Regions from separate parts of the Marinobacter sp. DS40M6 genome, predicted to be linked through region 1. Evidence: predicted binding sites of a transcription regulator. Region 1 holds the regulator's gene; the other holds the start of a gene.
The links. The regulator FliA, encoded in region 1, starts transcription of late flagellar genes. The targets are predictions, from matches to a motif close to CTAAAGTTTNNNNNNNNNNNGCCGNTAA.
Positions count from the first base shown of each region.

Region 2: fliD (flagellar filament capping protein FliD) is a predicted target of FliA. The motif match lies at 1,898-1,925, and genes of this name have one in related genera.

Region 1 covers NZ_JAFCAE010000004.1:57,623-61,258, forward strand. Annotated here, with positions in the region: gene JJO78_RS11025 (chemotaxis protein CheA) at 1-500, opposite strand, end outside; gene JJO78_RS11030 (protein phosphatase CheZ) at 518-1,306, opposite strand; gene cheY (chemotaxis response regulator CheY) at 1,328-1,711, opposite strand; gene JJO78_RS11040 (RNA polymerase sigma factor FliA) at 1,888-2,619, opposite strand; gene JJO78_RS11045 (MinD/ParA family protein) at 2,650-3,462, opposite strand; gene flhF (flagellar biosynthesis protein FlhF) at 3,509-3,636, opposite strand, start outside.
Region 2 covers NZ_JAFCAE010000004.1:185,146-188,781, forward strand. Annotated here, with positions in the region: gene fliD (flagellar filament capping protein FliD) at 1-1,854, opposite strand, end outside; gene JJO78_RS11635 (flagellar protein FlaG) at 2,037-2,477, opposite strand; gene JJO78_RS11640 (flagellin N-terminal helical domain-containing protein) at 2,549-3,636, opposite strand, start outside.

The sequences.
Region 1 (3,636 bases):
CGCTCGAATTCGTCGTCGGTAATATCACCGCCATCTTCTCCAGAACTGGCTTCGTTGCTCTCGTTCTGTTCTTCGCGAGCGACCGCTGCGTTTGCTGGCGACGACTCCCCTGCCGGCTGCGCCAATGCGTCCAGAGCGGCAATCAGTTCCTCGGGAGCTGGCGTCGGTTCCTCGTGGTGGCGAACCTGTTCAAACATGGCATTGACGTGATCCAGGGCTTCCAGCACCACGTCCATCAGTTCCGAGTCCACCTTGCGCTTGTGGTTGCGCAGGATATCGAAGACGTTCTCCGCGGAATGACAGCAGTTCACCAGGGCATCGAGTTGCAGAAACCCAGCGCCGCCTTTTACGGTGTGAAAGCCTCGGAAGATGGCGTTGAGCAGATCGCTGTCGTCCGGGTTTTGTTCCAGGTCGACCAGTTGCTCCGACAGCTTTTCGAGTATCTCGCCTGCCTCAACAAGGAAGTCCTGCAGGATCTCTTCATCGGCATCAAGCGCCATGCGTTACCCTCTCTTACTCAGAAACCGAGACTGGACAGAAGATCATCAACATCGTCCTGTCCCGATACTACGTCTTCGCGTTCTTCGGCCTTGATCTGTGGACCAACACCCTGTTCCGCCGATATCTTTTCCCGCTCTTCCAGTTCATGCACGGTGCCGGTCATCTGGTCCACATGACTCGCCATCACTACCAGGCTCAACAGATGCTCTTCCACCTCTTTAACCAGAGTGGTGACCTTTTGGATCACCTGCCCAGTGAGGTCCTGGAAATCCTGGGCCAGAAGAATTTCCGACAAGTTGTCGTACATCGCCCCGGCATCGGTATTCAGGGTCACGAAAAACGTGTCGATACGGGCATAGAGCTCACGAAATTCAGCCGGCGCCATCTCGCGGCGACGCAGTTTCTGCCACTGGTCTCTCAGCTCGGCGGCCTCGTCGCGGAGGGCGCTGGCCTTGGGCATAGCCTCCTCAACCAGATCCATGGTCCGATTGGCCGCTTTACCGGTCATCTGAACCACGTACTCAAGGCGATCCGACGCATCGGTCATCTTCGACAGAGCTTCTGACTGTTCGGCGTTACGGGGATCGATCTGGAAATTGCGGATCGCCTCGTGGAGGCTGCGGGTCAAGCGGCCGACTTCCCGATACAGGCTCTGGTCCCTCACCTCGCTCAATTCATTGATCAGCGTCATCGCGCGGCCATAGTCCCCGGCGTTGACCTGTTCAACCAACTCGGCCGCCTGGCTGCGGAGTTTCTCCGTGACCTCCGGGTCGAGCCCCTGTGGGTCTTTTTTTCTATTGCTCATGGGAGCCGTCCGACCTCTGAATTACTGGATGCGTTCGAAGATCTTCTCAATCTTCTCCTTGAGTACGGCTGCCGTGAAGGGCTTGACCACGTAGCCGTTCACACCGGCCTGCGCAGCAGCGACAATCTGGTCGCGCTTCGCCTCGGCGGTCACCATGAGCACAGGCAGGGTTTTCAGGCTGTCATCGGCACGGACTTCCTTGAGCAGATCGAGTCCGGACATCCCTGGCATATTCCAGTCGGTTACCAGAAAATCGTATTTGCCGCTCCTGAGCATAGGCAGTGCTGTATTGCCGTCGTCTGCTTCGTCAGTGTTGGTAAAACCGAGATCGCGAAGCAGGTTCTTAATGATCCGTCGCATTGTGGAGAAGTCATCCACAATCAGGATTTTCATGTTCTTGTCCAATGGGACCTCCAGTTAAAAACGCCCGGAATTCGTTTTTGGCTTCCGGCTCACAGTCTAGCAGGCCGGTAGTTTAACCGCTTATTGTGTGGCCTTTGAGCCGGTTGTAAAGCACCGGTTACCAAAAGGCTACAGTAAAGAATGCCTGGTAACGCCGTTCAATGGGACTGGCGGCCTGTTCAGCTCTGCCAACCAGTAAGACGCCCCCGCAGACGGAGCGCGGCCTGGCTGTGAATCTGGCTGACCCGGCTTTCACTGACACCCAACACAGCACCAATTTCCTTCAGGTTCAATTCTTCCTGATAGTAAAGGCTGAGCACCAGCTTTTCTCGCTCGGGCAGGTCACCAATCGCAGCTGCCAGGCTCTTCCGGAAGTTGTCAGACGCCAAGCCATCCAACGGGTTATCACTGTCCTCTGTTTCTTCTATCGGCAGCTCGCCGGATTCATTGAGCTCATCCAGGCTAAAAAGTCGGCCACTGTTAGCATCGCTCAGGGAGGAATAGTATTCGTCGAGGTCCAGCCCCAGCTCCTCGGCTACTTCCGAGTCTTGAGCTTCCCGACCCAGGCGGTCCTCGACAGCCTTGATGGCTTTGGCAATGCGGCGGGAGTTCCTGTGGACGGATCGGGGTACCCAGTCACCTTTGCGAATTTCATCTACCATGGCTCCGCGAATCCGGATCCCGGCGTATGTCTCAAAGGTAGCCCCCTTGTCGGAACTGTATCGCTGTGCAGCTTCCAACAAGCCAATCATGCCTGCCTGCATAAGGTCATCCAGTTGGACAGATGCCGGCAGCCGCGCCATGAGGTGAAGCGCTATTTTTTTGACCAGCGGGGCCTGCTCCTCAACGAGCTGGGAAGGTCCTCGTGTACCCGTCCGGTTGTAGGTTCCAAGTTCTTTCGCCAATGTCATGTATCCGGCTATTCAGTGACAGGATCAAAATCAGACTTCGACGAGCCGCTCCACAAAGAATTCCAGATGTCCCCGGGGCGATGATGGCAGCGGCCAGCTATCCACTTTCTCCGCGAGGCTCTTGATCGCCAACGATGCTTTTGCCCGCGGATAGGCATCCAGCACGGCACGCTGGCGCTGTACCGCTTTTTTTACGGCCTCGTCATACGGCACCATACCCACATATTGTAGGGCCACATCAAGAAAGCGCTCGGTAACCCGGGTCAGTTTTTCAAACAGATGGCGACCTTCCTGCTCATTCCTGACCTGATTGGCCAGTATACGGAAGCGGTTGGTGCCGTAATCCCGGTTCATAAGCTTTATAAGGGCGTAGGCATCGGTGATAGAGGTAGGTTCATCACAAACAACCAGTAATAGTTCCTGTGAGGCCCGGAGGAAACTGACCACCGATTCGGAAATACCCGCAGCGGTATCAACGATCAGCACATCGATCTGGTCACCCAGTTCGCTGAACGCGTTGATCAGGCCAGCGTGCTCCAGATTGGAAAGCTGGGTCATGCGTTGGGTACCTGAGGACGCAGGCACGATTTTGATGCCACCGGGGCCGTTGACCAACACATCCCGAAGGTCACATTCCCCGGCGATGACGTCCTGGATATTACGATTGGCGGTAATGCCAAGCAGAACGTCAATGTTGGCAAGGCCCAGGTCGGCATCGAGCAGCACCACCCGCCGTCCCATTTGTGCTAGGGCGATGCCAAGGTTCACTGATACGTTGCTCTTGCCAACGCCCCCTTTCCCGCCGGAAACGGCAATCACCTGTACCGGATGTGGTTTGCTCATACTGACTCTGATCTCTTGCCGCGTTTAACCGCAGGCTGTGTTGTTTTTAAACAGCGACTGCCTGTTGCTGCTGGAGTTTCTTCAGCCTCTCCACGGCCAACCGCACCAGCGGAATGGACTCAGCGTGGTGCAGGTCTTCCGGGATTTTCTGCCCGTCGGTGTAATACGCCACCG
Region 2 (3,636 bases), 130 kb from region 1:
TCTCTCTTCCAGCCGAATCTGATTTTCCTGAATTCGCTCCAGATCGCGGTTCAGGCTCTCGGTTCTGGTATCAATTGCACCATCGGCACCGACAAAGTTGGTGATCAGGTCAACCGTACGTTCGCCAACACCTTCAATAAATTGTATCGAGCCTCGACTTCCAGTCTGATCGCCCAATATTTGTACCTGGAGCCCAGACGCAGCACCGCTGTTTTCGCCCAGAAACAGTGTTTGCCCTTCGCCTTCAGCTGTTCTTCCGTCAATGGTACCCGCAACATCGAGGCCATCCGTGCTTGTGGCGGCATCCAATCCAAACGTAGCCGCGCTTTCAGCGGACGACAAGGTGACCGAAGACTCGCTGCCGTAGGTGGAGGAAGAGAAAACCAGCTCATCCCCAGCCCCCAGGCTCACCTGAACGGACCCATCTGACGCGTTCAGCGCGTTGTTGCTATTAAGCTGAGCCTGAATCTCGTCAACCAGATCCTGTGCACTGTTGTAAGTCTGCTGTGTAAGCTGAAGGTTAACGGAGGTATCACCATTAACCAGCAGTGAAAACTCATCATTTGTTCCGTCAATAGTAACGGGAAAAGTGGCTGCGGCATTCCCGGCAAGCGTGCCTTGGGTCGCAGCCTGGGTCACGTTGATATCATAGGTTCCAGGTTCGGTGTTTACACCACTGCGAACAAACTCTACCTGGCTGTCGGTAGCCCTGCCCTGTTCGGCAAACAAGGCCGTGACATCGTCCGGATTAGCCTTTAACTGCGCCATGAACTCTTCGCGGTCAAATTCCAGAGAGCCAGTCTCGAAATTTGTGGTAATACCCACATCCGCCAGACTTCGGACACTTGCGTCTTCAAGCCCGGGAACAACGCGGGTCAGCACTTGGCGGAGTTGGTTCTGAATACCCCGAATAACGCTATCGCCAGTCAGAAGGCTTCCGCTACCGCTCTCTGCATTGAATCCTGCCAGCGCATCAATGGTTTCCTGCAGGCCATTAAATTTCTCGACAAAGCCCTGGACACGGTCTGCTACCGCTCCGAGATCCTGTTCAACCTTAACCGTGGACGTACCAGTGGCAGTCAGATCAAATGTCAAACCATCAATGACGTTCTCAAAACTATTGGTAGAACGGGTAACCTCTACGCCATTGATACTCATCACGGCGTCCGACGCGGCGATTGTCTCATTGAGACCGGCGCCCGCATCCATTGATGTGTTAAACGCAAAACGGGAAAGCCCCTGGGCATCGGTATCCGTGCCGGCGCTGTCGCCCGATACGGAAATACTAACGGCGTTTGCCGTACCGGTTTCGTCTGCCGATAGTACGAGCTGGAAACCACTACCGGTATCGATTACGCCCGCTGAAACCCCTGCATCAGAATCGTTGATCGCGTTTGCCAGGCCCTGCAACGTGTCGTTACTGCTGTCTATAACAATATTGGTGGTGTTGTCACCAACAGAAAGCGTCATTGTTCCCTGGCCAACACTGGTCTTGTCGCGATCCGCGAATACATCACGAGACGCGAGCGCCTGAGCACTGGCGAGACTTGTCACATCGACACTGTAAGTACCGCGGTTAGCCTTGGAGCTGTCCACAGACACAGCAACGTCTTCGTTGGACGACGTTGCAGAAAAGGCTTTGAGATTATCTGGAGCACTCAATTGCCGCATTGGAAGGCGCAGCTCTGTTACTGCACTGCGAAGCGTGCCATAGGCAGAAATCAGCGCCTGGGTGCGCTCGGTTTTCTGAGCCAAACGATTTTCCGTCGGTGCCCGTTCCGCTTGCACCAACTGATCGACCAACTCGGAGGTCAGAACACCAGACCCGATACCCAACGATGATATATTTGCCATAGTATGTGCCTCCTCAGGAGGGCAATTTCCAATGCTATTCCATATATCGGCCTGAAGCGGCAAAACTTTGCCTTTTCTACCGACCAATTTTGTAACCACATGTAAGCAAAACACCGCCGGCCCCTTTCGGGTGCGGCGGTGCTGAACAACCGTTTTCAACGTCAGGCCAAGAGCGGCAAACTCTAGACCTTCGTGTTGAATAACGTCAGCGGTTCATCCTGCTGCAAGTTTTCTGCCAACCTCAACGCAACTTCATCCGGAATTTGCCGAATAACCTCTTGGGTGGACTGATCGACGACCTTGACGATCGTCTGTCCCCGCTCGTTATCCACTTCAAACTGCAAATCCCTCTGGACCGTCTGAACGAAATCGTTCAGTTGAGACACGGCATCATCCAATTTCTCTTTCTGTGCCTCACTGCGCCTTTCGAGCCTCTCAGCTTTCGAAAGTTCCTGAGCCCCGGACAACAACTCCGAACGCTCAGCAAGACCAGGTGATGAAGGTGCAGTCAGGGCGGAGGCATTCCTGCCTTCGGCCTGAGATGACGAAATTGCCCGAGCCGGAGCTTGCTCGCTGGAACGAATCAGCTTCAAATCCGGGCCATTCAGGTTAACGCCATTCATAGCTCACCTCGCTATCCTCATACAGCAGTAAACCGGGGCCCAAAGACCCCGGCCTTGCCGTTATGCCCCTGTTACTGCAGGAGGGACAGAACCTGCTGCGGGCGGGCATTCGCCTGCGCCAGTACAGAGATACCAGCCTGCTGGAGAACCTGCGCCTTGGACAGCTTAGCAGTTTCAGATGCGAAGTCTGCATCCAGAATCCGGCTGTTAGCGGCCGACAGGTTTTCGGCAGTTGTGCTCAGGTTGGCGATTGTGGATTCAAACCGGTTCTGGGCAGCACCCAGGTCGGCGCGGATACCACTGATCTGCTCAAGAGCCGCATCTGCAATCTCGATTGCGCTGTTAGCGCCTGCAACAGTACCGATGTCGATAGAAGACACTGACTGGAGGTTAGAACCAACCACGGTGTCTGCTGCAACGTTCAGAATGCTACCAGCGGTCTCGGCAACCGAGGAACTGACCGAGAACGCACCGGATGAAGCGAACTCAACAGAACCAGAAGCAATCGTGCTGTCAGTGCTGCCAGCGGTCAAAGTAACCGCACTTGGATCACCACTGCCCTGCAGCGTGGCGGTACCGGTAGCGTTACCTGAGTTGGCAAAGTCCTGCAGACGGATGTCTTTACCATCAGCCTGGGTCAGTGTGATTTCGCCACCGTTTGCTTCAGCCGTAACACCAGTGGTGCCTGAGGTATCATTGATCGCTTTGGCCAGCGCACCCAGGTCAGTGGTAGTTACCGCTGCGGAGATGGTCGCTGTGTCGCCACCACTACCAAGCGTGAAGGAAACCGTACCATCGTCAGACAGACCAGCGAGGGTTGCCGTGGTCGATGCAGTAGCCGTTACACCAGTCGTGCCGGTTTCAGCGTTAACAGCAGCCGCAATCGCTTCTGCAGTATCGCCTTGGGTAATACCAATGACCTCAGAGCCTTCAGTTCCAGAAACGGTGATGTTCTGTGTAGCAATGGTGTTGTTGGCAACCGTTGCCACATCAGCCGCAGCTACCGCAACAGAACCTGTGCCCTGGCTGACAGTGGTATCACTTTCACCGGATACGGTGTTGTTACCAAGGTCGGCACCACGAGCACCGGTCACGGATACTGAGATGGTCTGGTTAGCGTTGGCACCAACCTGGAATGACTGAGCAGTGAAGCTGCCAT